One region of the Brevibacillus nitrificans genome, then DNA from elsewhere that is predicted to be linked to it. Evidence: riboswitches for the same ligand, from Rfam matches in the RefSeq annotation. Region 1 holds a riboswitch; each other region holds the start of a gene.
What was found. Region 1 has a riboswitch for cyclic di-AMP ahead of ehuB (ectoine/hydroxyectoine ABC transporter substrate-binding protein EhuB). Riboswitches for the same ligand answer to the same signal wherever they lie in the genome.
Positions count from the first base shown of each region.

Region 2: linked by a shared signal. The riboswitch ahead of EDM59_RS30710 (ABC transporter ATP-binding protein) and the one ahead of ehuB (ectoine/hydroxyectoine ABC transporter substrate-binding protein EhuB) in region 1 are both predicted to bind cyclic di-AMP.
Region 3: linked by a shared signal. The riboswitch ahead of EDM59_RS18295 (C40 family peptidase) and the one ahead of ehuB (ectoine/hydroxyectoine ABC transporter substrate-binding protein EhuB) in region 1 are both predicted to bind cyclic di-AMP.
Region 4: linked by a shared signal. The riboswitch ahead of EDM59_RS06855 (CAP domain-containing protein) and the one ahead of ehuB (ectoine/hydroxyectoine ABC transporter substrate-binding protein EhuB) in region 1 are both predicted to bind cyclic di-AMP.

Region 1 is NZ_RHHU01000021.1:26,393-34,191, forward strand. Features, by position in the region: gene EDM59_RS27845 (threonine ammonia-lyase) at 1-90, shown strand, start outside; gene EDM59_RS27850 (winged helix-turn-helix domain-containing protein) at 91-2,694, opposite strand; gene EDM59_RS27855 (CapA family protein) at 2,928-4,010, shown strand; cyclic di-AMP (ydaO/yuaA leader) riboswitch at 4,280-4,414, shown strand; gene ehuB (ectoine/hydroxyectoine ABC transporter substrate-binding protein EhuB) at 4,625-5,536, shown strand; gene ehuC (ectoine/hydroxyectoine ABC transporter permease subunit EhuC) at 5,564-6,220, shown strand; gene ehuD (ectoine/hydroxyectoine ABC transporter permease subunit EhuD) at 6,224-6,874, shown strand; gene ehuA (ectoine/hydroxyectoine ABC transporter ATP-binding protein EhuA) at 6,889-7,677, shown strand; gene ectA (diaminobutyrate acetyltransferase) at 7,724-7,799, shown strand, end outside.
Region 2 is NZ_RHHU01000030.1:4,482-12,280, reverse strand. Features, by position in the region: partial or broken gene EDM59_RS30715 (glycoside hydrolase family 18 protein) at 1-1,337, shown strand; cyclic di-AMP (ydaO/yuaA leader) riboswitch at 1,537-1,669, shown strand; partial or broken gene EDM59_RS30710 (ABC transporter ATP-binding protein) at 1,883-2,638, shown strand; gene EDM59_RS30705 (ABC transporter permease) at 2,696-3,346, shown strand; gene EDM59_RS30700 (osmoprotectant ABC transporter substrate-binding protein) at 3,360-4,259, shown strand; gene EDM59_RS30695 (ABC transporter permease) at 4,281-4,928, shown strand; gene EDM59_RS30690 (metal-sulfur cluster assembly factor) at 4,984-5,298, shown strand; gene EDM59_RS30685 (biotin/lipoyl attachment domain-containing protein) at 5,362-5,619, opposite strand; gene EDM59_RS30680 (SAV0927 family protein) at 5,638-5,931, opposite strand; gene EDM59_RS30675 (APC family permease) at 6,028-7,386, opposite strand.
Region 3 is NZ_RHHU01000011.1:60,656-68,454, reverse strand. Features, by position in the region: gene EDM59_RS18305 (sensor histidine kinase) at 1-716, opposite strand, end outside; gene EDM59_RS18300 (response regulator transcription factor) at 717-1,439, opposite strand; gene EDM59_RS18295 (C40 family peptidase) at 1,667-2,197, opposite strand; cyclic di-AMP (ydaO/yuaA leader) riboswitch at 2,202-2,343, opposite strand; gene EDM59_RS18290 (LiaF transmembrane domain-containing protein) at 2,639-3,037, shown strand; gene EDM59_RS18285 (PspA/IM30 family protein) at 3,095-3,790, shown strand; gene EDM59_RS18280 (class I SAM-dependent methyltransferase) at 3,882-4,439, shown strand; gene liaF (cell wall-active antibiotics response protein LiaF) at 4,476-5,279, shown strand; gene EDM59_RS18270 (HAMP domain-containing sensor histidine kinase) at 5,293-6,441, shown strand; gene EDM59_RS18265 (response regulator) at 6,450-7,079, shown strand; gene prpE (bis(5'-nucleosyl)-tetraphosphatase PrpE) at 7,176-7,799, shown strand, end outside.
Region 4 is NZ_RHHU01000003.1:1,076,142-1,083,940, reverse strand. Features, by position in the region: gene rhaS (rhamnose ABC transporter substrate-binding protein) at 1-933, shown strand, start outside; gene EDM59_RS06870 (reverse transcriptase-like protein) at 1,595-2,017, shown strand; gene EDM59_RS06865 (MDR family MFS transporter) at 2,204-3,616, shown strand; gene EDM59_RS06860 (nitroreductase family protein) at 3,804-4,439, shown strand; gene EDM59_RS06855 (CAP domain-containing protein) at 4,632-5,264, opposite strand; cyclic di-AMP (ydaO/yuaA leader) riboswitch at 5,272-5,426, opposite strand; gene EDM59_RS31740 (helix-turn-helix domain-containing protein) at 5,580-5,741, opposite strand; gene EDM59_RS06845 (CdaR family protein) at 5,902-6,204, opposite strand; gene EDM59_RS06840 (MarR family winged helix-turn-helix transcriptional regulator) at 6,484-6,942, shown strand; gene EDM59_RS06835 (threonine aldolase family protein) at 6,929-7,799, shown strand, end outside.

The sequences.
Region 1 (7,799 bases):
AAAACAGCCCTGCGCGGAAAGCGGATCGTCACACTCGTCTCGGGCGGAAACGTTGACCTCGCTGCCATGGCAGGGCTGATCGTCAAATAGTTAGATAGAGTCTGCTTCGACTAAAGAGAATTCCTGTGCCTTCAGCAAAGCCTGGGTCCGATTGTTTACTCCGAGCTTGCCGTAGATGCGGTGCAGATAGACTTTGACGGTTCCGACCGTATTGCCGAGTGCTTCTGCAATCTCTTTGTTGGAGGCTCCCTGACTTAGCATGGATAACAGGATCATTTCTTTTCCCGTCAGCGGTTCGAGCAGGGGAGAGGGATGATCCGTTTTTCTTTTCGAGCTGCTTTTGGTGGTCATGAGCTCGAGCAGCTGCTGCACGTAAGCCTCCGAGACGGATTGATGAAGCACCTGCTTCTTGTTCCGGCTCTTGCTGGACGACAGGAGCAGATACAAAGCCTCTCCATCGTCGAGGAAGCTGCGTACATAACCGTTCGCCTCGCCGATGAACAGGGCTTCCTGCAAATAAACGAATGCCTCATCCAAAGAGCCGCGTTGTTGATTCGCCAGGGCTTGCAGGACAGCGATTTCGACTTGGCTGGCGAGAAGCCCCTCTCGTTTGCTGGCGAGCTTCAGCGTGTCCAGAATCCGCAGCGCCTCTGCTCCTTGCTGGCTCGCAAGCAGGAGACGGACATAGGTCAAGAGCTCGAGCTCGCGCTGGATCACAGGCTTGTCCCAGAAAGAGGCAGGTATTTTGGCGATCCGCATTTGTGCCTGCTCGATGTGCCCCTCTGCGAGATCCAATTTGGCGAGAAACGCATGCAAAGGATTCAGCCAGTACTCTTCCCCCCAGGTAATGATCGCATCGAGTGCTTCTTCGACCCTTTTTCTGGCATGGGGAACCGAGCCTGAGGCAAAGGCAATCTTCGCTTTTGTCAAAAGGCATGGGACCAGCAGCCCAGGTATCTGATGCCGGCGGGCGATCGGCTCTACCTGCTCCAGCAGGGCATGACTTTCATCGAGGCGATTCCACTCATAGTATCCTTCAGCGAGGGCTTGGACGACATACATGTTGAACAAGGAATCCTGCCATCCGTGCTCCGTCAATTTGCCAATAAACATTTTGCCGACGAATTCCGTTTGTGCGGACAAGACGCCTTTGAGCCCGAGTGAGGTGCGCCGGATGAATGGCTCCGTAGTATTGTAGTTAAACGAAAAAAACAAAGGTGACTCCGGCAGATTTTGATAAAGGATATCTGACTCGGCAAGCAGCATCTCGAAGTGCCCCAGGGCAAAGGCGAGGTTGGATCTTACGAAAAACAAGCTGCTGAGCAATTGCTGCTTTTCAAATGAGTCCTCCATGGCAGCACATTCTGCCTCCAGCTCAGCAAAATCGCCTTGCGCAAGCTCCGCCTGTCCGCAAAGAATCTGGATAAAGGCAGCCAGCATGCGCAGCGAGGGGGAGAGCATCGCAGACTTGTCAGGAAAGCTGTTTAGCCAGCGCAAGAGCGTGGACAGCTCGCCCCGCTGGATCATCTGCGGAAAATGCTGCTCCAAAAGAACGGCAGCAAAAGAAAAGTGAGAGGCTGCCAAAGCATGGTCGATCGCCTCATCGAACAATTGGCGCTCGGCAAAGCATTCACTGGCGATCCGGTGAAGCTCAATGGCTTTTTGCGGATGCATCTCCTGGAGCTGTGCCAGCAGGAATTCGCCGAACAGATGATGGTAGCGATACCAGGTTTGGTACTCATCGAGCGGGATGAGAAAGATGTTTTGCGAGAGCAGAGAGGCAAGCATCTTTTGCCCGTTGTTTTGTCCGGTCAACCGATTGCAGATGGAAGCATCCAAGCGCGGCAAGACACAGGTCGAAAGCAGAAAGCTTTGAACATCGGGAGAGAGTCTCAGCCAGACCTCATGCAACAAATACTCGGAAATGTCGCGATGAGAGCCGGAAAATCCGTTGAAAAAGCGCTCCTGATGAAACGGATTGCGCAGGGATATCGCAGCCAGCTGTAGGCCTGCGACCCATCCCTCGGTGCTCATGGCGAGCTGGTCGATTTGCTTGGGACTGAGCGCCAAGCCGTGAGCATCCTGATAAAAGCGCGCTGTCTCCGTATGGGTAAACCGCAGCTGCTCGAGTGTGATGTGGCTCGCTTGCCCGCGGATCGTCCATTTGCTTGTTGCAAAAGGCAAGGATGTACGGGTGGCTATGTACACATGGATAGAAAAAGGCAGATAGTCCAGGAAATACGACAAGCTGGCATGGATATGCTCCTCGGTGATCAGGTGATAATCGTCCAGGAGCAAGGACACAGATTGTTCGGTGGATTCAAGCTCATACAGCAGGGAATCGATGAATGTGAAAATAGAAGTATGGGAAATCGCGCCGATCAGTGGCTCCAGTCTTTCGGATAACTCCGGAAAACCAGATTGAGAGAGGGTGGCGACGACGTACTTCCAGAAGCGAATCAGATCGTTATCCATCTCGTCGAGGGAAAGCCAGGCACAGCGTGAGGGGTGCTGGGCTGCCCATTGGCTGAGCAGCGTTGTTTTTCCGTAGCCGGCAGGAGCGCATAAAGTAGTCAGCTTGCGCGTCAAGCCTTCTTCTAGCTGTCGAAGCAGCTGGTTTCGCGCAACGTTGTTAGGGCGAATCGCAGGCGTAGTTGTCTTGGTTCTGAGCATAATGGAACGCAAGGGACTCATAGCTCCTCCTTTATTGAACATCCGGTCATCTATTACCTCTACCCACATTATACTTGCTGGTAACAAGAATCGACATTTGAAATAAAGAAATCCACGAAATGTCAGACCCCTTCCCTTTTTGCTCGAATTCGTCGGATTTGCGCGAGAAATGTTCCATCGCACCGGACAAGCTTCAACAGGCTTCACAGCTCGCTCCATCTAGAATGGGCGTAGAAGCGTGTAGAGAGAGGTGCATGGAAATCGGACGGTGGAAGATTCTGTTTGCAGGTGCGATTGCGATGCTCTTGGTCGCAGGAAGTACGATAGGGGCTGGACGAGTTTTGGCAAATGACACTTCTGTCAACGTCGCCACACCCAAAGAGGATGAGGTCATTCGTGTCGCATTTGCAGGAGACATCATGCTGGATAAAAGTGTGGGGGTGCAAATCGGACGAAACGGCGTCGACTACCCCTTTTTGAAAACGGCAGCCTTCCTCAAGCAGGCGGATCTAACGATTGGCAATCTGGAGACATCTGTCAGTACACGAGGTCAGGCACAGCAAAAAGAGTACACGTATCGCTCCAAACCGCAAACGCTCCAGGGCTTGGTCAACGCAGGGTTCGATGTGGTCAATCTGGCCAATAACCACTCGCTGGATTACGGCATGGATGCTTTGTTTGATACGATGGAGCATTTGAAAAAATACCAGCTTGGGTACGTCGGGGGAGGAAAGAACGAAGCGGAGGCTTTTGCGCCTTACATCCGTACGATCAAAGGAAAGCGGGTCGCCGTCATCGGATTGAGCCACGTCTTGCCCAATCGGCAATGGTTTGCTGGGAAAAACAAGCCTGGACTGGCCCACGCCTACTCGTATGAGCCGATGCTTTCCTATGTCAAGAAAGCGGTAGCACAGTCCGACATCACGATCGCGGTCATGCACTGGAATCTGGAATACAAGGACTACCCGGAGCCGTATGCGCGAGAGATGGCGCGCAAGCTGATTGACAGCGGAGTAGACGCAGTGCTCGGGTCACACAGTCATTCGGTGATGGGGGTGGAGTATTACAAAAACGTCCCGATCTACTACAGCGTGGGCAACTTCGTCTTTACCACCTCGTACAATCCGAAAGGGAGAGAGGCGATGATGGTGGAGCTGACTTTTGGAGAAAAGGATACAACCTCCAAAGTCATCCCGATCAAAATCGCCAACGGTCAGCCAGCTCCGATGGATGCGGCGAATCGGAAAAAGATGATCGATAAACTAAATAGACTATCGTTTCAAGTGAGGCTGGATGCTGAAGGAAATGCTGCCCGAGAGAGAGTGACCGATCATTGACGAAGAAGAGATCATCTGGTGCAGCACTTCCGGATGGTCTTTTTGTTTTGTCTCCGGAGAGGGGTAAATCTTTTTAATCAGAGTGGACAAGGTAGGATATGGGAGGGATTTTCTGGATATGCCTGGTAAAGACGGTTAACTCTCCCTTAGGGGACCTTAAGCCAGAATATAGGGAATTTTCAAGGGTGAGTCATCGAGAGAGGCTATGATAACATGAAACGCGTGTTAACCATAACGGATCATGAGAGGAGATAGACGAACACCTCCCAATCAAATATGGGCCTAGTTCCGTCACGTACGGAAGCGGGGGAACCACCTTAGGGGTTAATTCTGTGATGCACAGAAGGGATGCAGCTCTGCCATCCTACCCGTCAGCTAACCTCGTCGGCTAAAGCAGATTAACTTTACACCATTTGCTTGAAAGCGCATGTTTTGTACACAGGGAGCGCGTATTTCCTGTTGGGGAATTCCCTTGTACACAGCTTCTTTGACATGCCTTCCAGCGAGAAAACAGCCGGCGCATTTGCTTTTCCATGTGGGGATGGCCCTCCCGAATCATGGAAGGAAGTGCGCTGGCTTTTTCTATACACGGAAAGTGGAAAGGGGAAGGAAGGATGAAAAAGAGAAACTTCATGAGATGGGGATGGACAGTGATGCTGTCGTGCAGCTTGCTGGCAGCTGGCTGCGGATCCGGACAGGAAGCTTTGCCAAGTGCGGGGAATTCGCCGTCCCAAGCAACGGAGAGCACATTGGAAAAAGCGAAGAAACAAGGGTTTGTGACAGTGGGTTTTGCCAATGAAAAGCCGTACGCCTATGCGACACCTGATGGCAAGCTGACAGGAGAAGCTGTCGAGGTCGCTCGGGCTGTCCTCTCCAAGATGGGGATTAACGAGATGAATGGCGTGCTGACGGAGTTCGGTTCCCTGATTCCGGGTCTGGTTGCAAAGCGATTTGACATCATCACAGCAGGCATGTACATCACACCGGCCCGCGCCAAAGAAGTTGCGTTTGCCAATCCGGAGTACAGCATAGGGGAAGCATTGGCAGTGAAAAAAGGAAATCCGCTAGAGTTGCGCAGCTATCAAGACATTGCCGCTAATCCCAAAGCGAAAATCGCCGTCATGAGCGGGGCGATTGAGATGGAATACCTGGAGAAATCCGGTGTGAAAAAGGATCAAATGGTGCTCGTACCTGATCAGCCATCGGCTATCGCTGCCTTGCAGGCTGGCCGTGCAGATGCCATCACGATGACAGGCCCATCTCTGCAAGCTGTTCTGGAAAGTGCGAAAGACAGCAATGTGGAGCGGGTAATGGATTTTGTCCAACCTGTAATCGATGGGCAGAGCATCCGCGGATACGGAGCAGCCGCTTTCCGCAAAGAGGACGAGGAATTTGTCAAAGCGTACAATGAAGAGCTGAAGAAGCTTAACGATTCAGGAGAGCTGCTGAAGATCCTCGAGCCGTTCGGCTTTACCGAACAGGAGCTGCCTGGGGACAAAACGGCTGAAGAGCTGTCCACGCAATGATGGGGGCTGCGTCACGGAAAGGAAGGGATGAACATGAATGAGACCATGCAGATGATTCCTTTTTTGCTCAAAGGGGCAGCGACAACCGTGCAAGTGACAGCACTCTCGGTACTGGTTGCTTTCTTCGTTTCCTTTGCTGCGGGCTTCGGCAGATTGTCTAAATGGCTGTGGGTTCGTTCCCTGACTAGCGTTTATGTAGAAATATTTCGAGGAACCTCTCTTCTGGTACAGATGTTTTGGCTCTTTTTTGCCTTGCCGCTGTTGGGAATCGAGCTGCCCCCGATCGTTGCGGGAGTCATCGCTCTGGGGCTTAACTACGGAGCATACGGATCGGAAGTAGTGCGGAGCTCGATTGTAGCGGTACCAAAAGGACAGACCGAGGCAGCCATCGCATTGAACATGTCACCTTTGCTTCGTATGAGAAGAATCATCTTGCCGCAAGCATTTGTCATGATGCTTCCATCTTTCGGGAATCTGCTGATAGAGCTGTTGAAAGGAACCTCTCTTTTATCCTTGATCACACTGGCTGATCTGACGTTTCAAGGAATGCTGCTGCGCACCTTTGATTCATCCAGAACATTTGAAATATTCGGACTTATGCTGGTGATGTATTTCCTGATGGCTTATCCGCTGACTCTGGCAATGCGGTGGCTGGAGCGGCGTGCTTCGGTAGGGAGGGTGTAGCCTATGTGGAGCTGGTCATTCACTTGGGAAATCCTTCCCCAGATTTTAGAAGCGATTCAAACGACGATCCTTGCAACCGTGATCGGGTTTGCACTTGCTATTGTAGGGGGACTGATACTGGCATTCGGACGCAGAGCGAAGCAGAGATGGCTTTCTGTAGTAGTGGCGGGAATCATCGAGTTTGTGCGCAGCACTCCCCTATTGGTTCAGTTGTACTTTCTTTTTTACGGACTTCCTGCGATCGGGATCTCTTTTGGACCATTCACTGCAGGGGTCCTCGGGCTGGGCATTCACTACAGCGCCTATCTCTCCGAAGTGTACAGGTCGGGCATTGATGCCGTTCCCAAAGGGCAGTGGGAGGCAGCGAAGGCACTCAATTTTTCCAGAGGAAAGACGTGGTCACGAATCATTTTGCCGCAGGCCATTCGTCCGATTGTTCCCGTTCTGGGCAACTATTTGCTCGTAATGTTCAAGGAAACCCCGATTCTCTCCGCTATCACCTTGGTAGAGATGCTTCTGACAGCGAAAATGATTGGCTCCGCCTCGTTTCGTTATTTGGAGGCCTTTACGCTGGTAGGAATCCTGTTCCTTGTACTCAGCTATGTTTCCACTTTGCTGATTCGCAGGCTGGAGACGAGATGGGGACAGCTTTAAGAAAGGAGGACTATATGAAAACAAACCAAGGAGCATCTCCTGTCGTAGTCTACCGCGGCGTAAGCAAGTCGTTCGGAGACAATCAAATCCTGCAGCAGATCGACCTGTCCATTGCACTGGGAGAAAAAGTGGCTGTGATTGGTCCGAGCGGTTCGGGGAAGACAACACTCGCACGGCTGCTGATGACATTGGAGGAACCGACTTCAGGGACGATTGAGGTAGATGGCCAACAGCTATGGCACAAAACAGTAAAGGGGAAGCTTGTACGGGCGGATGAGAAGCATTTGCACGCGATCAGGGGAAACATCGGGATGGTTTTTCAGCACTTCAACCTGTTTCCCCACATGAACATTTTGCGCAACTGCACGGAAGCTCCCATTCACGTATTGGGCTTGAGCAAGCAGGAAGCCACGCAAAGGGCGATGGCCATGCTGGAAAAAGTAGGGCTGGCAGACAAGGTGGATGCTTATCCAGCCCAGCTTTCGGGAGGGCAAAAACAAAGGGTGGCGATCGCACGTGCTCTGGTTATGCGTCCCAAGGTAATGCTGTTTGATGAAGTGACCTCTGCGCTTGATCCCGAGCTGGTAGGCGAAGTGCTGAATGTAATCAAAGGAATTGCCCGAGAAGGCGAAATGGCGATGCTTTTGATTACGCATGAAATGGATTTTGCCCGAGATGTGGCAGATCGTGTGATATTTACCGATGGCGGCAGCATCGTGGAGCAGGGTACTCCCGAGCAAATCTTTTATCATCCGCAAAGTCCTCGCCTTCAAGCCTTTTTACGACGCTTTCGAGCGGGATGAATATCTGATGCTCGCCGAAACGATGAAAGGAGGTGATGAATTGAAAATGATTAGAGGTACACGTATTCAACTGCAAACGCCAAAAGCAGAGCAAGGATTTGCAATGTGGCAGTTGGCAAGTG
Region 2 (7,799 bases), on a different contig from region 1:
ACCTGACCCCGGCAGCCAAAAACAGCGGGAGTAACGCTGCTGCCGTCGATCAGGCTGAGGGGGGAGCAGGCCAGATCATCGACGCTGCTGTCCCGGGAAAGACGTACATACTGAAAGGAAAAGGCAGCGTAAACAGACTCGGCCAAGAAGGGATTATCGGGGCAGAATGTCTGGACAAGAACGGAAAACGAATCCCAGGGGGAAGAGTGACGCTTACCTTCAAGAGCCCTGCCTTTGTGGAAAAATCGCTATCTTTTACGACTGTGCCTGGCACGGCTCACATACAGGTGTACGTCTATGTCTATCATGCCATCGCAGGCGGTGTTTCTTATTTTGATGATATAAGCCTTGTCCCTGCTTCGTGCACCTTCGATTGCCATACGAATAATGCAGCGTTTCTGCCGAATGACTGGTTTGCCGAGTCCCAGGCTCCCGCAGAGATCGAAGCCCGTGTAAAGCAATTGCGTGAGATGAGAATTCGCTATCAGATGGCGGACGTTGGCATGCTGACGGAATGGGGGATGCTCGACGCGAGGAGCTATGCCGGACTGGCACAATGGCTGAAATACTCCAAGGAAGCTGCACCGGACCAAGTGGTGATTGCGGTGCTTAATTTTAATCAAAGGCTGACAAAGGACGAGAATGGAAACGAACAGCCGAACCCCCTTTTCGGGACAGAGACATTTCATCAAAATGTGAATCAGATCGTGCAGAAGCTCGTCCATGAAGGCATTTTCTGGGACGGAAAGCTGTACAGGGTGGATGGCGTTCATCTCGACATGGAACCTTTTTTCACAGACGACCGCGAACTGGAAAATATGCTTCGCTATTTGCGAGAACATGCGCTGAGCGGCAATCGCTACTTCTCGGTGGCTGCGCCCGTTCAGTATGGCGGGGAAAAACAGTGGAGCTACGCGTATATCCAAAGAATTGCCTCCATCGTCAATCAGATCAATCCGATGGTGTACGATCAAATGGGATGGGATTCGCCGATCGATTCTCCCTACGCCTATCAAACGCTATGGACAACGGAGATGAAGCGATACAGTGACGCTATTCTCTCGGCAAAAGGCAATTGCCAGCTGCTCCCCATCATGCCAGCCTATGAACGCAGAACGGTAGAAGAGATAGGAGTGGTCTATCACGATCCGTACGTGGAAAACATCTACTCCGCCGCGAAGGGCTTGGTCAATGCCAGCCAAGCAGGGGCAAAGATTCACGGAGCGGGGATTTTCTGGTGGGCTACCTTTATCGGTGATTACCCAGAGGTGTATCCTCGGACGTATTACTTGCAGGATCAGGAGCACTGGATGAAAGAATGGGTCCATCATTCCTAGGTCAACGATTTCATGTTCGTGCTCTTTTTTTACGAATAGAATGCAAGAATGATATGGATTTAAAAGGAAATGGCAGGATAAGCAAGCATAAGGCAAGAGATTACGGTCAACTGCCGCTGAGCCACAGAGAGGGGGGAATATCGAGAATTTTCAGATTTGAGCCACTGGAAACATTATGGTAACCTTTTATTGTTACCTAATTAAATACGGGCCTAGTTTCGTCTCTGACGAAAACGGGGGAACCATCTTTGGGGTTAATTCTGTGAAAACAGAAGGGATGCAAACTGCCATCCTACCCGTCAGCTAACCTCGTCGGCTAAAGCAGATCATGCATACAAGTTTCTTTTTGTCCGCTTGCTTTATGTGCAAACGGCTTTTGCTCTATCCGGGCATGGGTCGTCCGCACCTATCAAGCTTATTTGTTCATATTTGTATGTGAGAGAATAGTCGACTCATTTGCTTTTGTCGGGAAGGGCCCTCCTGATGAAACGCAGTGTGTCGGCTTTTTTTCTTTTCATAAAATTTTTGAGGAGGAGTTGGGGTAGATGATTTCCTTTCACAGCGTAGAGAAGCGCATCAACGATGTCTCCATCATCCAAAAGCTTGACCTGCAAATCAAAGCGGGTGAGCTGTTCGTCTTGATCGGACCCAGTGGATGCGGCAAGACGACGACCATGAAAATGATCAACCGCCTGATCGAGCCTACCTCAGGGCGAATCGAGATCAATGGGGAGGATGTCTCCCTGGGAGATCCCGTTGAGCTGCGGCGCAATATCGGATATGTGATTCAACAAATCGCTTTGTTTCCCCATATGACGATTGGGCAAAATGTTTCTTTGGTACCCAGATTGAAAAAGGCAGACCAAGCGCAGTATGAAAAAAGGGTCGATGAGCTGCTGGACATGGTCGGGCTGGACCCGAAGGTTTTCAAAAACCGATACCCGGCTGAGCTGAGCGGTGGACAGCAGCAGCGTGTTGGCGTCATCCGCGCCATGGCGGCAGATCCGCCCATCATTTTGATGGATGAACCTTTCAGTGCTTTGGACCCGATCAGCCGGGAGCAGCTGCAGGATGAGTTTGTAAGGCTGCAAAAGACGATCAAGAAGACCATCGTTTTTGTGACGCACGACATGGACGAAGCGATCAAGATATCCGATCGCATCTGCTTGATGAACAATGGCGCTGTGGTACAGGTGGACTCTCCCGAGAAGCTGCTGCAGCGTCCTGCCAATTCCTTTGTGGCGGACTTTATCGGAATCAAGCGGTTGAAAAGCGCACAGGAGCGACAGGCAGTCTCGTCGACGAAAAAAGCGACGCTTCCCCGTTGGAGCATTTCGTAAAAAGAGGGAGGGGAAGACATGAGTGAATTTGTTCAGTTCATCCAGGAGAGGCACGAGCAGATTTTATTGTTGATCTGGGAGCATAGCTACATTTCGTTTGTCGCGGTCATGGCAGGATTTCTCGTCTCTGTGCCGCTCGGGATCATCCTGACAAGAACGGAAAAGATGAACCGCTACGTCATTGGCTTTGTCAATATTTTGCAGACCATTCCCAGCCTTGCCCTTTTGGGGCTGATGATCCCGCTGCTGGGAATCGGGGCCGTACCCGCGATTGTGGCACTGTTTCTTTACTCGCTTTTGCCCATGCTTCGCAACACCTTTACCGGCATCATGGAGGTAGACCCCGCGCTGAAAGAGGCGGCGAAGGGAATGGGGATGACCAGCTTTCAGATCTTGTGGAAGGTGGAGCTGCCCCTCTCGATCTCGATTATCATGGGTGGATTTCGGACGGCCACTATTTATACCATCAGCTGGGCGACGCTCGCTGCGGTGATCGGAGGAGGAGGACTCGGGTATCTGGTGTTTACCGGACTTGGGGTTGCAAACGACAACATGCTTTTGACCGGAGCGCTTGCAACCGCAATGCTGGCGACGATAGCCGATTTCATTACACGGAAAATACAAAATGTTTGCACACCAAAAGGTCTGAGAAGCAATCGTGCGAATTAAGGGGGAGCAATCTATGAAAAAGAGATGGATATACGCTTTTGTTACGGCCGTTCTTTCGGTAGTCCTGCTTGCAGGCTGCGGCTCCAGTAATGTCGTGAAAATCGGGCATCAGCCAACGACCGAGCAGACGATCATGGCACAGATGCTCAAGCAGGTCATCGAGGGGAATTCCGATATCAAGGTCGATCTGGTTGGAGGACTGGGGGCAACTCCTGTTGTGCTCAAGGCCATGGAGAATAACGATATTCAAATATCAGCTATCCGCTACGTGGGGACGGATCTGACAAGTAGCTTAGGGCTGAAGGAATTCAGCAAAGACCCGCAGGAAGCCTTTGATCTGGTGAAAAAAGGCGTAGCGGAGAAGTTTGATCAGGAGTGGTTCCCGTCTTACGGCTTTGACAACACCTACGTGTTTACGGTACGCAAGGAAATCGCGGATAAATACCAGCTGAAAAAAATCTCCGACCTGGCAAAGGTAGCGGGGGAGCTGCATCTCGGTACAGATGCGAGCTGGCTGGAGCGCCCCAATGACGGGTATGAGGCATTCAAGCAGGAATACGGCTTTGATTTTGGTAAAAAGACTCCGATGGATATCGGTCTGGTCTATAAAGCCGTTGCAAATGGAGAGGTAGATATTGTGCTGGCTTACTCCACGGACTCGCGCCTGAAGGAATTTAATCTGGTCACGCTGGAAGACGACAAGCATTTCTTCCCGCCGTATGGAGCTTCTGCTGTCGTGCGCAACGATACGCTCAAGCAGTACCCGCAGCTAACCGAACTCATTAACAAGCTGAGTAATCAAATTGATACGCCAACCATGACCGCGCTCAACTATCAGGCGGACATCGAGAAACGCGACCCGGAAGAGATCGCCCGGACGTTTTTGCAGGAGCAAGGCTTGCTTCAAAAGTAACGCGAAAGGGAGGTGGGCTCGTTGAATGCTTTTGAATTTATTTCGAGGTATGGCGGGCAGATCCTGGAGCTGACAGGAGAGCATCTGTACATGAGTGCCATCGCCATTTTGCTGGCGATCGTGATCGGTGTTCCGCTCGCGGTATTCATGACACGCAATCCGAAGATCGCTGTGACCATTCAAACGATCATCAATACCGTCCAAACGATTCCGACGATCTCGCTGCTCTTGATCATTATGATCTTTCTCGGATTGGGGTACAGCACAGCGATAGTGGCGCTGGTTCTCTACTCCCTGCTGCCGATTGTGCAGAACACTTATGCAGGGCTGGAAAACGTGGATAAGAGTATGATTGAAGCAGGAACAGGCATGGGCATGACGCGCCTGCAGCTTCTGACCTACGTGAAGCTGCCGCTTGCTTTGCCGATCATTTTGGCGGGAGTCCGTATTGCCGCAGTGGTTGCGGTAGGGTCTGCGACGATCGCGACATTCGTCGGGGCAGGCGGCCTAGGAGAAATGATCATGCGGGGAATTTCTACGACCGATGACCAGAAGATTTTGGCCGGGGCGATCCCGGCAGCGGTCCTCGTCGTTCTCGTTGACATGTTGATTGGAAAAATCGAAAAAAGAGCGAGCTATCGCGTGAATACCGCAAGAACGAATAAGTAGCGATTGCCAGTGGGCATCTTAAAGTGTAGCAAATCGTGGAAAAGAGGTGCTTGCTTTGAAAACGGAAGATGCCATCTGGGGAGCACTGGAGGAAGTGCTCGATCCAGAAGTGGGAGTCAATATCGTGGACCTTGGACTCGTGTATGAGGTTGCAGTAGAGGACAATGGGCAAGCAAATATTGAAATGACGCTGACGATACCCCAATGCCCGCTGGCGGATGAAATCGTCACGAATGTAGAAGAGGCAGCCGCCGCAGTACCGGGAGTCAAAGGCGTCAAGGTCTCACTCGTCTGGGAACCAAAATGGAGTCCGGCGAGAATGAATGACAAGGCAAGGGAAGAGATTCGAGCACGCCGAAGTCTCGTGTAAAAAAGCAAAGGCAGCGTCAGGTTGAGGGAGAATGAGACCCTTAGACCGACGCTGCTTTGCTTTTCAATCGCTGCTTACACAGAGCTCCAAGGCATTCTCGGACAACGAAGCCACGCATCCTTCCTCGCCGACGCGATCCCCGATCCTCACGTGATAGCTACAGAGGTAACCGCTGAACATAGCCGGCACCTCCACCAACTTCCCTCCGCTGGTTTTTACGAGACAGAGAGTTTCTCTCTCACAGACGTAGGAGCCTTCCTCCAACAGCAGACGCTCAACCACTCCGTGACAGTTGCTCACAATATCGAATGTGACTTTCATCTTTGGAACTCACCTCTGTCAATCAAGATCGTGATTGTGGAACAGGCTGGAGAGCGTCTTTTTCAAAAAGCTGGATACGACCTCCACGTCCTCTGCACGGATGGCCAGCTTGTCGACCCAGCCGTGGTCGAAGGCGATCTCATCGGAGGAAATCAGTACGGACTGCATGTTTTGCAAGGAAAGGACAAAGCTCTTCCCATCAAAGTGCTGGGAGTAGAACAGCCCCAGGTCATAGCGGTTATTGTCTGTCGTAAAAGCTACATAGCGGGAGAGCATCGTTTCCGATTGATCGTACAGATAGTCAAAAGACATGGTCGTCACCTCAGCCTGATAAATTTTGTGATTCCGATCTTCGAGGGATTGTTGCAAAAACGATGCCAGCTGCTGCCCCGAGCGAACGCCGCTGGGTTACATGGATTCCTCGAAGTCGATCACCGGCGGACTTTTGCGGAATGCCTTGGTACTGAACAGCAAGTAGCCAATGCCGATCAACGTCCAAGCGATTCCGAGAGTCAACGCGTGGCTGTCGAGATTGGCCCAGAGGAAGGCGACAAAGCTGGCCCCGATCAGCGGGGAGATCAAATATTTGAGAGTGTCTTTGGCAGAGCGCTGCTTTTTGCGAATGTAAAAATGGGCGAATACAGACAGATTCACGGCAGTAAAAGCGGTCAACGCGCCAAAATTAATGAACGCAAGCGCTGTCTCCAGCGTCAGAAAAAGGGATGAGAGGGAGACGATCCCGATGAAAAGGACATTGCCGACGGGAATGCCTTTGACGGGATGCAGCTTGCCGAACCATTTTTTGGGTAGGACATTTTCCCGCCCCATTGCAAACAAGAGTCGGGATGCGCTCGTATGGGAAGCGATCCCTGAAGCCAGTGCAGCCGTAATACTGCCTGCGACAAAAATCGAATGGAACAGGTCACCGCCGAGGATCATGGACATCTCAGGAGAAGGAGAGTCCTGATTTTGAAACGGCGCAACGGACGGAAAAGCCAGCTGGGTGAAATAGGAAGCGATGATGAAGATGACGCCGCCAATCAGGGCAACGAGAAAAATACCGCGTGGAATGGTCTTCATCGGATTGATCGCTTCTTCCGTGTAGGTCGTCACGGCATCAAAGCCCAGGAACGAGAAACAAAGGATGGCTGCCCCTGCCATGAGTGTCGGAAATGACATGCCTTCTCCGTAAAACGGTGTAATGGGAAAAGCACTGCCTGTTGGGCTGGTCCCGGTCAGATGCTGAATGGCTAACGCTGCAAAAATACCGACAACCAATACCTGAAACACGACGAGCAGCGTGTTGAAATTGGCGGTTGATTTGATCCCCCACAGATTGACACCTGTGGTCACCGCGGCGAGCAGCAGACCGAGGATCCAGGAAGGAACGTTTGGGAAGGCCGCTGATAGATAGATCGTTCCCAGCAGCACATTGATGATGGGCAAGAAGACGTAATCTAAGAGGGATACCCAGCCGACGAGAAAACCAAAGTGGGCGTTAATGGTCTGGCGAGCGTAAGAGTAGGCGGAGCCCGCTACCGGAAATTCCTTGACCATGCTTCCGTAGCTGGCGGCGGTAAACAGCATGGCTGCGAGTGCTAGCAAATAAGCGGTCGGAACGTGGCCGTTTGTTTCCTGCGTGACGATCCCATACGTGTCGAAAACAGTGAGAGGCGTCAAATATCCCAAACCGAGCACGATGACGTGCCATAGCTTCAAGCTTCTTTTTAGGGTAGGCATTTTCTCTGGTTCTGCGGATCTGTTCATGATCAAGCCCCTTCGCAAAATAGATTGTAAGCGCATCCGAAAACTTTTAATAAAAAAAATTCAGTTATTTTCGCGTATAGAAGGGGGATTCCGTCGTAATCGAGCCATTCCACCAGCAGCACGGCTGCGAATTTCAATCCGTATAAGGCTGTCCGTCATGGGGCACAAGCCTCCTTTGCTGAAATATGCTGCACCTATTTCGTCTAGCAATAGATGTGCCAAACACATTCGCTTTTCTTTCTACTCGTGCTACTGGCTTGGAGGGAATGAAAATAGGGGATGTCTTTATGCAAAAACGCATAGCTTACCCAGCAATGAATAAACGGAAGAGTGGGGACGATGCTGGAGGTGTCGCGGGTGCGCAGCAGGTGAACGGAGCGGGAAACTCCCTGTAAATGGCATGAATTTTGCTA
Region 3 (7,799 bases), on a different contig from region 1:
GCGATCAGCTCGGATTGGCGTTCCTCGGAATAGCGCAGCTCGTCCACCATATCCCCAAAATAGCGGAACAGCTGCCCAAACTCATCATGAGAGCGATACGTAAAGGAAACCAGACGTTTTCCCCCGCGAATTTCCTGGGTCACACGGGAAAGCTCACTGACGGGACGCAATATCCAGCGAAGGAAGAGCGCCAAAAGCACCAGTCCGACCAGGAGGATGCTTCCATAAATAAACCAGAGCATCATGGAAACGCCTTTTGTCGCCATAATGTCGTAGTCGTCTGTGTAAAAGTAGATGACCGTTTCCCCTTTCAGCGGAGGCTCCTGCTGAAAATGATATTCGGCTACAACCTTCAAGTCTCCCTTTTTCGGGGAGGGGCGAGCAGGGGAGGGAGTCGGTACTTTCAGGTCGTATGCCTGCGAGGTCTTGTTGAAGATGATGTTGCCATTCGCATCCTTTACGACCATTCGGTACATGAGATCCTCGGGAAGCTGCTTCTCCAGCTCCTGCCGTTCTGTCGGGTCCTTGAAATTGCTGGAGCGCAGCAGCTGATTCAGGCGCACCTTTTCCGCCGTATCCTTCTCGTACTGATACTGCGAGTGGCGGTCGTTTTTCAGCTGATCAACGATGATGTCCTGGAAGACAAACTTGAACAGCAAAATGTTCAGGGTCAGCAGGCCTATAAAAGATAGAAACAGTTTGTTGCGCAGACTCATTTAGAGCTTCTCCCCGATAAATACGTAGCCTGTCCCCCATTGCGTCTTGATGAACTGGCGGTCCATCTCCAGTTTTTCACGCAGGTTTTTGATATGCACCGTGACGGTGTTGAGTGAACCGTAGCCATATCCCCAGACGCGGTCGTAGATCTGCTCGCGGGTAAAGACGATCCCGGCGTTTTCCGCCAAGAAGGTGAGCAGCTGAAACTCTTTGGTGGACAGATCGATTTTTTGGTTGCTGACGTAGACGGAGTACGTCTCTTTATGAATTTCCAGGTCCTTGAACTTCAATACGGTAATAGGAGAGCCTACGGCTTCTTTCTCCGGCTGTTCTTCTGTATGCTTGCGAATGCGTTCATAGCGGCGCAGATGAGCCCGGATGCGAGCCAGCAGCTCTTCGGTATCAAAAGGCTTGGTGATGTAGTCGTCTGCCCCGATCTCAAAACCGACGACCTTGTCGACAGCCTTCCCTTTCGCACTTAAAAAGAGTATAGGGAGGTCCCATTCCCGGCGAATTTGGGAGCATAGCTCGTAGCCGCTCATGTTTGGCATCATGATGTCGAGCAAAATCAGACTTGGCTTCTTTTCGCTATTTTTCAACAAATCGAGCGCATTCTCGCCACTCTCGGCGGTGGACACCTCGAATCCTTCATTCTCCAGAATATCCTCTAGCAATTCGATGATTTCCAGATTGTCATCCACAATCAAAATATGATCTTTCACCGGATCTACCCCCAGTTACTTCATTATATAAGTGTTCGCGCATAGGCGATCAAAATAATTTAATTACTTATTCCTATCATACCACGCAAACAGTAGGTAAGGGCAAGTGAACCTCCAAACTCATTAGGAAATGCGAATAAGTGAGGTCACATCCTGACACCAGGTCCTAAATTTCGTCAGAAAAAGCCAGAGACGCGAAGTCCCTGGCTTTACATTTTTTTGCCGAACTACTGTTGTTTTGCTTGATTTTCCGGCAACGATGCTGCTTGCACCGCGTTTTCCTTTTTCGGAGTTTCAGCCTTTGCTACCAGAGCGGGTACATTCAGACGCTTTGCGCCGACGTAACGTTTGCTCCAATAGTAGGGGTCGCTCAGCTTCGTGTTCACGACTCCGCGACCAGTTTCCGAATGCACGAATGTGCCGTTTCCGATGTAGATGCCCACATGCGAGATGCTGCGACCGTTGGTTTGGAAGAAAACCAGATCACCAGGCTGTAAATCACCTTTGTCGACTGGCGTTCCCAATTTGTACTGGGCAGCAGAATTGTGTGGCAGGTCTACACCTAACGCATCAAATACGTAGCGCGTAAATCCGGAGCAGTCAAAGCCCTTTTTCGTGGTGCCGGAAGATTTGTAAGGGACACCGTACAGGTCGCTGACGACATCTGTCAGAGGAGAATTCGCCTCCGCAGCTTGTGCAGCGCCGGTTCCCATTGCAAGCAATCCGACGATAAATAAAGATACTAGCAACTTGCGCAAAAGAAACTGCTCCCTTCAAGAGCCTACGAGGTTAGCTGAAGGATTCGGTCGAAAGGACTCCCTAGGCTGCCAAAAAGCGCAACCATTCACCCCAGAAATACATGGTTCCCCCGTTTCCGCCTAGCGGAACTCGGCTATTTTCGATGTTTTTTTACACGCACTCCTAATGGGATTCGTTGCAAGTCCGTGTTTTCCTTTTTTTGCACCGCTTATTCACAATTTCGTCACAAAGTTTTGTCTGATCCTGTAACGAAAACGCTCGAAATTGCAAGAGAAAGATGCGGGAAAAGGCATGTCCGATTAGGGCAGGAAGGAGCATCCGTCCAAGGACGGAGACAAAAACCAACCGTCCGCCCGTTATGGGGCGCCTATGCTGGAGGATACAATAAGGCCATAAGGTTAACACCTGCACCAATGAAGGTGATTGGAGGGAAGGATGGAATGAGCGAACGGTCTGGCAAGTTCTTACTCGGGCTGGTTCTGCTCCTGATCGGTGGGCTGGTTCTTCTTGATCAGATAGGGATTGATTTTGGTGATGTTTTAGGATGGGTCATTCCCGGTTTGATCATGGTTTACGGAGCTCGCAAAGTACTGGGCCATGGAGGCTCCCGCTTCTGGGGAGTGCTGATTTTCACCTTTGGTCTTCTGATGCTGATTGGGAAGCTGCACCTGCTGTTTCACGGCATATTGGCGATTGGGTTGATCTATCTCGGATACAGTCTGCTCCGCCATAAAGATCCTCCCAAGGAGGCACCAGCCGAGTGGGAAAGACAGTGGGCACAACGAGTTTTAAAGGAAGACGCCCTGGATCATTGGGAATCGGGCATGACGAAAAAGTAGAGCCACTTGTTTTTGGATGAAACCAAACGATGTGATATGATGAGGAGGAAATAACAAATGAGTATTTTTAGACGCTTGCGTGACCTGACAGTAGCTTCGGTGAATGATGCTTTGGATTCCATGGAAGATCCGGTAGTTATGCTCAACCAGTACATGCGTGACATGGAAGTGGAAATTGGACAGGTTGAGGTGGCGGTTGCCCGTCAGGTAGCTTTGGAGAAAAAGTTCCGTCAGCAATGGGAGGAAGCTGTAGCCCTAGTTGAAAAACGCGATCGCCAAGTGAAGCTCGCGCTGACAGAAGGGGAAGACGAGCTGGCACGCCGCGCTCTGGCTGACAAGAAGCAGTACGAGGACCGTGCTCAGGAATATGAGACTCTCTACTTGTCCGCAGCGGAAGCAGCAGGCCAGATGCGTGAAAAACTGGCGGAGCTTAAAGAGGAATTTTACAAGATGCGAGCGAAAAAGTTTACGTTGATGGCTCGTGCCCAAGTAGCTCGTACACAAAAGCAGGTCAATTCTGCTGTCGTCGGTATCGGAAATCAGACAGCTGGCCGAGGATTTGCCCGCATGGAAGAAAAAGTGATGCGGATGGAAGCGGAAGCGCAAATGAGCGGACAATGGCGTCAAACGAGCATGGGCTTGAGCAACGCTCTGTCTGAACTGGAAAAAGACGATTTGGATGCAGAGCTGGCCAATATCAAAGCATCCTTGAAAGAAAACAAAACATCGGCTGCACCCGAAACAAAGGCCTGACTTACAGGAACAGGGGCGCCAGATGTAGAATAGATTGTGGCAATTAGGCAGCCTGTCAACCAGGCTGCTTTTCCCCTAGGAGGTTCTATTCTTGGCAGATTTTTTGGTCTTTTTACGACGATTTATCGCTGAGCCTGGACGCGTCGGTAGTATTACCCCCAGCTCTCGGTTTTTATGTGAGCGAATGTTAAGCCGTGTCAATTGGGACAAGGCGAATGTCATCATGGAACTTGGACCGGGGACGGGTGCATTTACCCAAAGGATCTATCAAAACATTTGTCCAGATGCTAAGTACGTGCTTGTGGAGCGCGATGCCCAATTTCGGACCATGCTGCAGTCCCGGTTTCCCGATGTCATGATTCGGGAAGAAGCGACCATGCTGTCTCACTACTTGGAGGAATTGAAGCTTGGCCAGGCGGATGTCATCATTTCAGGGCTGCCCTTTGCCAATTTTCCGAAAGAACTACGGGAAGCAATCCTGGATCAAGTCCAGTCCGTACTGGCTCCAGGGGGGCTATTCATTACATTCCAATATTCGCTACAACTCCAAGCTGAGCTGCAGGAGCGATTTAGCTGGGTCGAAACCGATTTTACTCTGCTGAACATTCCACCTGCATTCATTTATACATGTCGTAACGGACAGAAGTGAAGATAATCGGCATGGGGCGTAAGAGAGGAGACTTTCGTGAAGCTGTCCCGCGTGCACAAAATGTTGGCTGGTGTCCTGATCATCTTGACGGGGATTGGTCTCTTTTTAGACAGTTTGCATATTATTTCGTTCGGGTTGTTTGATTTGTGGCCGATGGTGCTGGTCTATTTTGGTTTCCGTCTATGGGGGCAGCATAAACGAATCGGCGGCGGTATCCTTTTTTGCCTTGGCGTGATCATTGCTTTGGAAATGTGGTTTGGCATCGGGATCGATGACTTGTTCGGGTTGGTCATCCCCGCCTTGTTTGTTTACTTCGGCTATCGACTGATTCGCGGCAAATCGCGGGAATCGGATCCAGTGGTCAAGTGGTTCTCCAAAAAGGAGCACGCGGCTGGAGCGGTTATGCCCGAGGAGCCAAGCACGACAAAGCCCGAGCCAATCGAGATGCGGGGGCATACTCGCTCGTTACCAAAAGATTCACGCAGTTCGCTGATCGGGGACTTTCATCTGACTTCCGGCCGTTTTGAGCTGAGTCACTTGCATGTTTGGCATGGAATTGGCGATGTCGTGATTGATTTGTCGCGCGCAATGCTGATGACGGAAGAAGCGCAGCTGAACATCGAGGGATGGATTGGCGACGTGACGATCTACGTGCCTGTCGATCTGCCAGTATCCGTATCGGCTGAGCTGTCTGTCGGCGATCTGGAGGTTTTCAGTAACCGTCAGGGAGGAATCAACCGCAGTATCATGATTCGCTCGGATCATTACGACCGGGCGGTAAATAAAGTGAGCTTGCATATCTCGCTGCTTGTCGGCGATATCAAAGTCAAGTACATCTAGGAGGTACTGGCGAATGCGTCGACAGCGATTAGCGAGTATTCAATGGCAAAGTGTCCGCTACGGCATGGGATTGTCCATAGCTACGGTCACCGTCGCGTTTGTTTGTTTTTTTGCGCTTCATCTCGTTTGGAAAGACGATCCGCAGCTGGTCCGTTGGTACTCGGAGCTGATACAGGATCCTCGGGTGCACTTGTGGACGGTTGAGTATTTGGGGATAGAGCTTCCGCCAGAGCCGGATTGGGTCGCGCAGCTGATGGCGGTCGTGGTTTCCATGCCTGCCGGTGCATTGGTGGGGCTGATCTGCTCTTATATATATGGAAATCTGCTAAAAAAGCGGGTGAGCGTTCTGTGGGAAGCTGCCATGAAGCTGGGCCGGGGGATGCTTTCCTACCGCGTTCCGGAGCTTGGTGTCGATGAGATCGGCGAGCTGGGCTGGCAGCTGAACCGGCTGGCGTCCCAATGGGAAGAGCAGGTGGCCTCCCTGCAGCGTTTGTCCAATCACAATGCGGCACTGGCAGACCAGCTCAAGCAGGCTGCCGTGACGGAAGAGCGGCAGCGGTTGGCGCGTGAGCTGCATGATGCTGTCAGTCAGCAGCTGTTTGCGATCGCCATGACGACCGCCGCGCTGAAACGGTTGATCGAAAAGAATCCGCAGCGTGCGGCGCAGCAGATCGAGCTCGTAGAGGAAATGGCGGCGGCAGCCCAGGCGGAGATGCGTGCCCTTCTTTTGCATCTGCGCCCGGCAACCCTGCAGAACAAGACGCTCAAGGAAGCCATTCTGGAACTGTTGGATGAGCTGACACGTAAAAATAGTATGGAGATTACCTGGGAAATCGAAGCGGTCGTGGGATTGCCAAGCGGCATCGAGGACCACCTGTTTCGCATTTTGCAGGAATCTCTCTCGAATACGCTTCGCCATGCCAAAGCCAGCCAGATCGCGGTAAAGCTGTTTACGTTGCAGGATCAGGTGAGACTGCGTGTGACGGACGATGGCGTTGGCTTTGATCCGGAAGGGGAGAAGCTGACCTCGTATGGCTTGCGCAGCATGCAGGAGCGGGTAGCAGAAGTGGGTGGATCGATGGAGATTTACTCCGCGGTCGGAAAGGGGACGCAAATCGAAGTGCGGATTCCTCTGATGTCACAGACGGAACGGGAAGGGTGAATGTATCTGTGATTCGCGTATTACTGGTAGATGATCACGAGATGGTACGGATGGGATTGGCGGCGTATTTGTCTACGGAGGATGACATTGAAGTCGTAGCAGAGGCGGGCAGCGGCGAAGAAGGGGTGCGCCTGACGGTGGAGCTTCATCCGGATGTCGTCCTGATGGACCTGGTCATGGAAGGCATCGGCGGTGTAGAAGCGACCAGACGGATTCGAGAGGCTTGTCCGGCGAGCAAGGTCATCGTGCTGACGAGCTTTATCGATGATGAAAAGGTGTATCCTGTGATTGAAGCCGGAGCTTTCAGCTATTTGCTGAAAACCTCCCGGGCCGCTGAAATTGCCAAGGCGATCCGATCCGCAGCCGCTGGAGAGCCAGTACTGGAATCGCGGGTAGCAGGAAAGATCATGGCCCGTTTCCGTCACGGTCAAGAAGCACAGCCACACGAGCAGCTGACTCCTCGTGAGCTGGAGGTGCTGAAGCTCATCGGGCAAGGCAAATCCAATCAGGAAATTGCCGACGAGCTGATTATCGGCATCAAGACCGTCAAAACACACGTCAGCAATATTTTAGCCAAGCTAAACGTTGAAGATCGAACTCAGGCAGCGATCTACGTGCACACCAACCACCTTGGCTGACAAGAGAAAACAGCTCACCCTGCAAGAGAGGGTGAGTTTTTTTTGTTTATGTGGTAAAGATAGTAATTAATAGATTTGGAAAGGAGGGGACGGGCTATGAGGCACAAACCTCAGACACGCTCCAAGGTGCTTTCGGCTGACAACGGTGTAGATTTTGTGGGAGATGTACACGGTTGTTACGACGAATTTATGGAATTGCTGAAGCGTTTGGGTTATGAGCGAAGCCAAGACGGTACGTTTCGCCATCCCCAGGGCAGAAAGCTCCTTTCCCTCGGCGATATCACGAGTAGAGGTCCACATTCTATCAAGATGCTGCAGTTCTTTATTCAACATATTGCTGCTGGCGTAGCGGAGATGGTAGATAGCAACCACGGCTGGAAGGTTGCCCGCTGGCTGGACGGCAGACCGGTCACCTTGGCACATGGTGATGAGAAGGTTGAAGAAGAGTTTCGGGTTTACCAGCAGGAGTACGGACCCAAAAAGGCTTCCCTGCTGCGAGAACAGAGCCGCAGGCTGCTCTTTTCATCTCCTTCCCACATGATGGTCAAAAAAAACGACAAGCTCGTCGCTGTCGCCGTCCATGCGGGGATCAAGGATGATTACATCGGTCTGGAATCGCCTGCTGTGCACACGTTCTGTCGATATGGCGACGTGGCGGGTACCGGACCAGACGGGCGACCCATCCGCAGGGAGTGGGCCAAAGAAAGAAGGGGGTACGAG
Region 4 (7,799 bases), on a different contig from region 1:
GGTAAAAAGAGATTTGCCATTATTTTTAAAAACACAGGGAACCCATATGGGGAGAAGCAGATGGAGGGCTTTAAAAACGCCATTGAGGAACTCGGCGGCGAAGCTATCCTGAAGGCCCCAGACCAGCCAACAGCGGAAGCGCAAATTCAAATGATCGAGGAACTCATCTCTCAAAAAGTGGATGCGATCGCCATTGTCGGGAATGATCCGGATGCATTGCAGCCAGCCTTGAAAAAGGCAATGGATGCCGGAATTAAAGTATTGTCCCTCGACTCGGCAGTAAATGCGCAGAGCCGGATGGTTCATATCAATCAGGCGGACCCAGAGCGGATCGGCCGCGTCCAGATTCAAGCAGTAAGCGAAATGATTGGCGGCAAAGGCGAAATCGCCGTTCTCAGTGCTACGTCACAAGCAACCAACCAAAATACATGGATTGAATGGATGAAAAAAGAGCTGGAAGATCCAAAATATAAAGATATCAAGCTGGTGAAAGTAGCGTATGGGGATGACCTTCGCGACAAGAGCGTAGCGGAAACCGAAGCACTTTTGAAGTCCTATCCGGATCTTAAGGGAATCATTGCTCCGACTACTGTAGGGATTGCAGCAGCAGGTAAGGTTCTCACGGACAAAGGCTTGAAAGGAAAGGTACAGCTGACGGGTCTTGGTTTGCCGAGTGAAATGGCAGAATATATCGAAAGCGGCGTGACTCCATGGATGTACCTGTGGAACCCAGTGGATGTAGGCTACCTCGCTGGCTTTGCTGCTGACGCACTCGTCAAAGGGACGATTACCGGTAAAGTAGGAGATAAGTTCAAGGCAGGTCGCCTGGGTGACAAAGAAGTGATCCAGGATGGCGATGGCACACAGATCATGCTGGGCGATCCATTCAAATTCGACTCCAGCAACATCGGCGAGTGGAAGAAGGTTTACTAAGCAAGGCACAAAAACAGCGAACAGTCAGGACACGTTTCGTGTGATCCTGGCTGTTTTTTTATTGAAATACAGCTAAGTAGCTGCCGAGCTATAGCGTAGCCATGCATCTTACAAAGCTTTACACAAGTTTACATTCCCGGCATTGAACAAATCGGACAACCATTTCGAATATACTTGAGGCAGCGATTCGGTTAACGAACAAAAGCGAGGGATCACGCTCTTGACAGCAGGTGGTGAGCAGAAGAGGGAGGCGAGCTCACCAAAGAGAACAGTCGGTCTAAGCATACCGGAGAAAAGGAAGCAAACAGGGAGGTATTTCATGTACGCTGCAGGGGTTAACGGAGCAATCATACTTATTTGGATCTTAGTCGGTCTTGGAGTTGCAGCCATCGTAGGTTTGGGAGCGCTTGCCTACCACTATGTTGCTTAACACATCTGTCATAAAAATAGTGGATTGAAGTGACTTGGGGAAGGGCGGATCCATCTGTCTTTCCTTTTTAGTTGGAAACCGATGACCTCACCATTTGGAATTTTGTAGAGGATCGGTATAAGCGGAAAGTCTTGATCATTGGCATTCCTTTTTAAATGGGCTATGATGACTGTTGGTTGAGGCAGATTGAATAAATCCTTAAAAATGACGATAGAGCTGGAGGCGGTGCTGATGTATGAAGTGTATATCGATGGAGCAAGCGCCGGAAACCCTGGTCCCAGCGGTGCAGGTATATTTATGAAAAAGGATGGGGAAGTGGAACAGTATTCCATCCCACTGGGGAATATGGACAATCACGAAGCAGAATTCCGAGCTTTCTTAATCGCGCTGCAAATATGCAAAGATAAGGGATATAGCCAGGTCTCATTCCGGACCGACTCACAGCTTGTAAGCCAAGCAGTTGAGAAGGAATTTGTCAAAAACAACAGGTTCGTTCCCTTGCTTGCAGAAGCATTGACGCTTATTCGTCCCTTTGATTTGTTTTTTATAAAGTGGGTGCCAAGCTCTGAAAATAAAGCAGCGGATGAATTGGCAAGGGCTGCGATCCGAAACAGGAAGTCGAAAGGGGGAGCGGGGGGAAATACCGCAATTTAGAAGAAATGTCCCGCTCTTTTTCACGATAGAATGGGGGAGCTGAAATTTTCTCACGTGCATCTGCCATGGATCCGTATGTGCGATCCATGCGACACGGAAAGGAGTGCGTTTGTGGACACACAGCAGGACATAAACCGAGCGCAAGGAACATTCGGGAGCAAAGCGAACTTTACGGTGGTCATCGTCATGATTTTGGGTGTATTCGTGGCGATTCTCAATGAAACGCTGCTCAATGTGGCGTTATCGAAAATCATGGCGGACCTCGGGATTTTGCCTAGTACCGCTCAGTGGCTGACTACAGGATATTTGCTGATCATCGGCGTACTCATTCCGGTCACCGCTTTTTTGCTACAGCGTTTTACCACTCGAACGTTGTTTTTATCAGCGATGGGATTATTTACAGTGGGAACGTTCATTGCGGCGGTTTCTTCTGGTTTTTCCCTGTTAGTCTTAGGAAGGATTCTCCAGGCGGCTGGCACCGGCCTCTTGTTCCCGCTCTTGACCAACGTGGTGTTTGCCATTGTCCCGCTGGAAAAGAGGGGCTCCGCAATGGGAACGATCGGGATCGTCATCACGTTTGCTCCGGCAATCGGTCCGACATTGTCTGGAATCATTGTGGAGCATTTCAGCTGGCGATACCTTTTTTACGGAGTACTGCCCATCGCTGTTTTTGTGATGATCTTTGCCTTTATCAGATTGAAAAACGTCACAGAGACGACCAAACCAAAGGTAGATTTGCTATCGCTTCTGCTCTCGACTGTTGGATTTGGGGGAATTGTGTACGGATTTAGCAGTGCGAGTGAAGGACATGGAGGATGGGCAGGCTACTCAGTCTTGCTGCCGATTGTGGTCGGTCTCTTATCGCTGGTGCTCTTCACCATTCGGCAGTTAAAAATTGCGGAGCCTTTGCTTGACCTGCGAACCTTCCAGTATCGCATTTTTCGAATCTCTACCTTAATCATGATTATCGTGATGATGGCGATGTTCGCTGCGATGATGCTATTGCCGATCTTTCTCCAGAACGCCTTGGGTTACAGTCCGTTTGAGGCTGGATTAGTGATGCTGCCAGGGGGAATCATCATGGGCATCATGTCACCCATCACGGGCAGGCTGTTCGATAAATTCGGAGCGAAGTGGCTGGCGATTGTAGGCTTGATTTTGATTGCACACACCTTGCTGCAATTCGCGTTTATTACCGTTACGATCTCTTACCTCACGATCATGCTGTTCAATACACTGCTCATGCTGGGGATTTCCATGCTGATGATGCCCGTGATGACAAATGCACTCAATGAGCTGCCACCGCCTCTGTATCCACATGGCACCGCGATCATTGGGACGCTGCAGCAGGTAGCAGGAGCTGTCGGGACTGCCTTGTTGGTAACTGTCATGATGAATGGGACCGATCGATATTTGCAAAACTCCGCACCTGGCCAGGATGAATCTACCCTGCGTATGCTCTCGATGATTGCAGGAATGAAAAGTGCGTTCCTGCTGGCATTTGCTTTGGTTATCGTCGCTTTGCTTGCTTCCTTTTTCCTGAAGCGCGCAGGCAAACCGAAGCAGCCACAAGGCGCGAAGCAAGTGTCACCGAACTGATTAGGGAAAGAAGACCGTCTCTGACGTACCGAAGGGATGGTCTTCTTTATGCTTGTTGACATTTGGTAAATTTCACTATACAATTATCTTGAATTTGAGATATTTCTCCAATAAAATGGTGAGACGCGACTTTTTCTCCCCATAAATCTCTAATTTAAGATATACGATTTCGAGAGGGGTTATTCCGATGAGTGAATTTACAAACCTGGTGAAACAAAGAAGGTCCGCAACAAAATTTATACCCGATGTAGAAATATCGGCAGATGAGCTCGATGAGATCTTTTCGCTCGTGAAGTTTGCTCCCTCTGCGTTCAACTTACAGCATACTCATTATGTCATCGTCAATGATGCAGAAATGAAGAACAAAGTCTTTGAAGCCGCACAAAAACAGTATAAAGTGAAAACTGCATCAGCGGTGATCCTGGTCCTGGGCAATCAAGAGGCACATACGCAGGCAGGGAAAATCAATGAGGGGCTTCTCCAGCTGGGGGTAATCGATAAGCGGGAATACGACGACACTGTCTCCTCGATCCATCGGTTTTATGAAAAAGGGGGCGAGGCGTTAAGACGCGATGAAGCTATACGATCTGCAAGCCTGTCTGCCATGCTGTTCATGCTGGCAGCCAAAGAGAAAGGGTGGGATAGCTGCCCGATGATTGGCTTTGATCCCGAAGCGATTCGCGAGCTGCTTAGCATCCCAGAGCAGTACGTACCGGCATTGATGATCACGATAGGCAAGGAAGATATGTCGAGCCAAAGAGTCCGAGGCTATCGCAAGCCAGTTGGAGAGTTTGTCAGCTATAACCAATTTACTGTGAAGTGAAAAGCAGGTTTACATAAGGGCGAAAGCATTTCAACGAATGAATGCTGCGGCTGGGTGGATACTAATATCGTGGAAAGTCCCGCCGAGTACAGAATGTTGCGCTGAATATGCAGCCGCTATCTGCCCAGGTAAAAAACAAAACCAAAAACGCCGGGCCCTAGTTACAGGACTCGGCGTTTCTATCCCTTTTCATTATCCGATAAATTCTTGAACCCAGTACCCGTTCACAAAACCTACACCGATTTTGGTGAAAGCAGGATTCATGATGTTTTGACGGTGGCCTTCACTGTTCATCCATTGGTTCATGACTTCATCAGCAGTTTGTTGGCCCATCGCGATGTTTTCACCAGCGGTCATGTAAGACACACCAAATTGTTTCATCATATCGAATGGAGAGCCATACGTAGGGCTTGTATGGTCAAAGTAGTTGTTGCTGGACATGTCAGCCGCTTTTGCTTGTGCGACCTTGTTTAGGGAAGCGTCCAGCTCCACTGGCTTCAGGCCTGCTTTAGCCCGCTCCTGGTTAACCAGATCAGCTACCTGCTTCATGACAGCGGATGCGTCAACTTGCTTTTTAGCTGGCTTCGCGGGTTGTGGAGCAGGTACCGGCTGCTGTTGAACCGGCTGTTGTACAGGCTGCTGAATAGGTGTCGCGTATTGTGGTTGAACAGGTTGTTGCATCACGGGTTGATAGCCGTATTGTGCTGTATATGGGAACGATTGAGTTTGTTGTTCAAGGGCCGCGGCAGAAGCTGTGTTAGAAAAGCCGGAAAGAACAAATCCCAATCCCAAAGTCGCGATCGTAATTGTACCAAGGCGTTTCATATTCACATCGTCTCCTTTTTTTGGCCTACGAGGTTAGCTGACGGATTCGGATTGAGGAAACAACCCTACGCACTATGGCGATTCACCCCATGCAGATCTCTCATCTGCAAAAGAAGATCCCCCGCACTTCCATTCGAGAGGAAGTTTCGGCTGTTTTGTTTGGCATGACCCAGAATAACAGAGATTCACCTGTGAATGAAAGGCATAAATTTTGGTAGGATTCATGTGTTATATGCGGACGCGGGTCGAGAGCGCACGTCTTCCTTGCAAGAAACGACTGACTAGATCGGTATCAACAAGTCGTTAAACTTGCTCTTAGCGCTTGAAGGAAGACAAATGATTCTTCAGATGGCAAGCCAGTTGAATTTTTAGCATGTCCTCCTGACTGTCAAATCGAAGACCTAGTCGTTCCTCGATGCGTTTTAAGCATTGAGACAGGGTATTGATACGAATATGAAGTTTCTTTGCCGTATCGATCGCGGATCAGTTACATGCCACATACTGCATGAGCGTTGTCTCCGAATCACTGCTTTGAATGTGGGCCGCGCGCAGGGGAAGGAATATTTCTTCGGAAAACTTCTCGATGTCCTGCGAGGACTGATGCAGAAAAAGCGATTAATCCCAATCTCTTCGTAGCTCATGAGACCGGATTGGTGCGGTTGATTAAAAAAGAGATGGTCTTCTGGGCTTCCTCATAGCTTTTGGCTATCTCTTCTACATTGAGGTAAGTACCACCGATACCACCGTAAAGGAAATGTTGATCGGTGTTCAGCCATTCCCGAACAATCGTTTCCAGCTGTGAGGTGATATGCTTTATTTCAGCAGCCTCATTCACGGAAAAAAGCAGCGTGATTTTGTTGTGAAATCCAAAAGTCCGTTTATTGATGGCGGATAGCCGTTGATTGATTTTCGATAGCAGCCGTTGCAGCCGGGCTTCCACTTCATAAGGTTCAAAAGATCCAGGGATTTCGCATTAGCAAACAAACGTATAGGTGTTGATTTTAAAAGGAAGGGAGACAATCATGCATCCTAATAGCACCGACCCAATGAAGATCGGGTATAATGCCTCTAAAAAGATCATAATGTTTGGAAAACTACTGGTTCATCCCAGTAGTTTTTTCGTTTTTCCTACATTGCCATCCAAACAAACGAAATGTTGACAAAGTCCACTAAATCAACTAGATTAATTGTTGACTATGTCCACTAAAGGAGGCCAACCATGAGCCTGGATGAAGGCATCATCGCAGATATTCGGCAATTCAATCGCTTCTATACCAATATTCTTGGTGTGTTAAACAAGCATGTATTGGATACCGGATATACGTTGACAGAGGCGCGGGTTGTCCTGGAGATTGGCTTCATGGAGCCGTGTATTGCGAATCAGCTGGTCGAAAAATTAGACATGGATCGCAGCTACATGAGCCGAATCATCTCCAAGCTCCAAAAGGATGGGCTTCTCGAGAAGGAAAGCTCCCCATTGGACAACCGGACGAGCCTGATTCGACTGACTCCAAAAGGGGCGGCGTTGTTTCAACAGCTGAACGAAAGATCGGATGAACAGATCGAGCGGCTGCTAGATGGGCTATCACCAACAGAAATCAGTGAGGTACGTTCTTCGATGTTGTTTATTCAAAGCAAAATGAACCGATTGGAGAGGGCGCAGAATGATTCGATTTGAAAATGATTATACAGAGGGTGCACACAAGCGGATTTTGGAGCGGCTATGGGAAACGAATGAAGAGCAGACATCCGGGTACGGGACGGATGAGCATTGTGAAAAGGCGAGAGCGTACATTCGAACAGCGTGCGACGCACCGAATGCCGATGTCCACTTTTTAGTGGGAGGAACGCAGACCAATACGACTGTGATCGCCTCCATTCTTCGCCCGCATCAAGGTGTCGTGAGTGCCACTACGGGCCATATCGCTGTGCACGAGACAGGGGCCATTGAAGCGACTGGTCACAAAGTTCTCACCGTGCCGAGTGAGGATGGAAAAATTCAGGCACATCAAGTCAAAGAAATATACGATGCCCACTGGAACGACGTCACTCATGAGCATATGGTACAGCCTGGCATGGTGTACATATCCCATCCGACGGAAAATGGAACGACCTACACGAAAGCGGAATTGGAAGCGATCAGTAAGGTTTGCCGGGAAAACGGGTTGCCATTGTTTCTAGATGGCGCTAGGCTCGGATACGGTCTCGTTTCTGAGGAGTGCGATTTGACACTGGCTGATGTGGCAAGACTCTGCGATGTCTTTTATATTGGTGGAACAAAAGTAGGTGCGCTGTTTGGGGAAGCAGTCGTTATGATGAACGATGCCCTGAAAAAGGATTTTCGGTATATGATCAAGCAAAGAGGTGGCATGCTGGCGAAGGGAAGACTGCTGGGGATCCAGTTTGAAACTCTGTTTGAAGATGGCCTGTATTTTGACATTTCCCGTCATGCGGTCCAATTGGCGATGATGATTCGAGCTGCATTTGCGGAAAAAGGCTTTTCGTTCCGCTACGACTCGACAACGAATCAGCAGT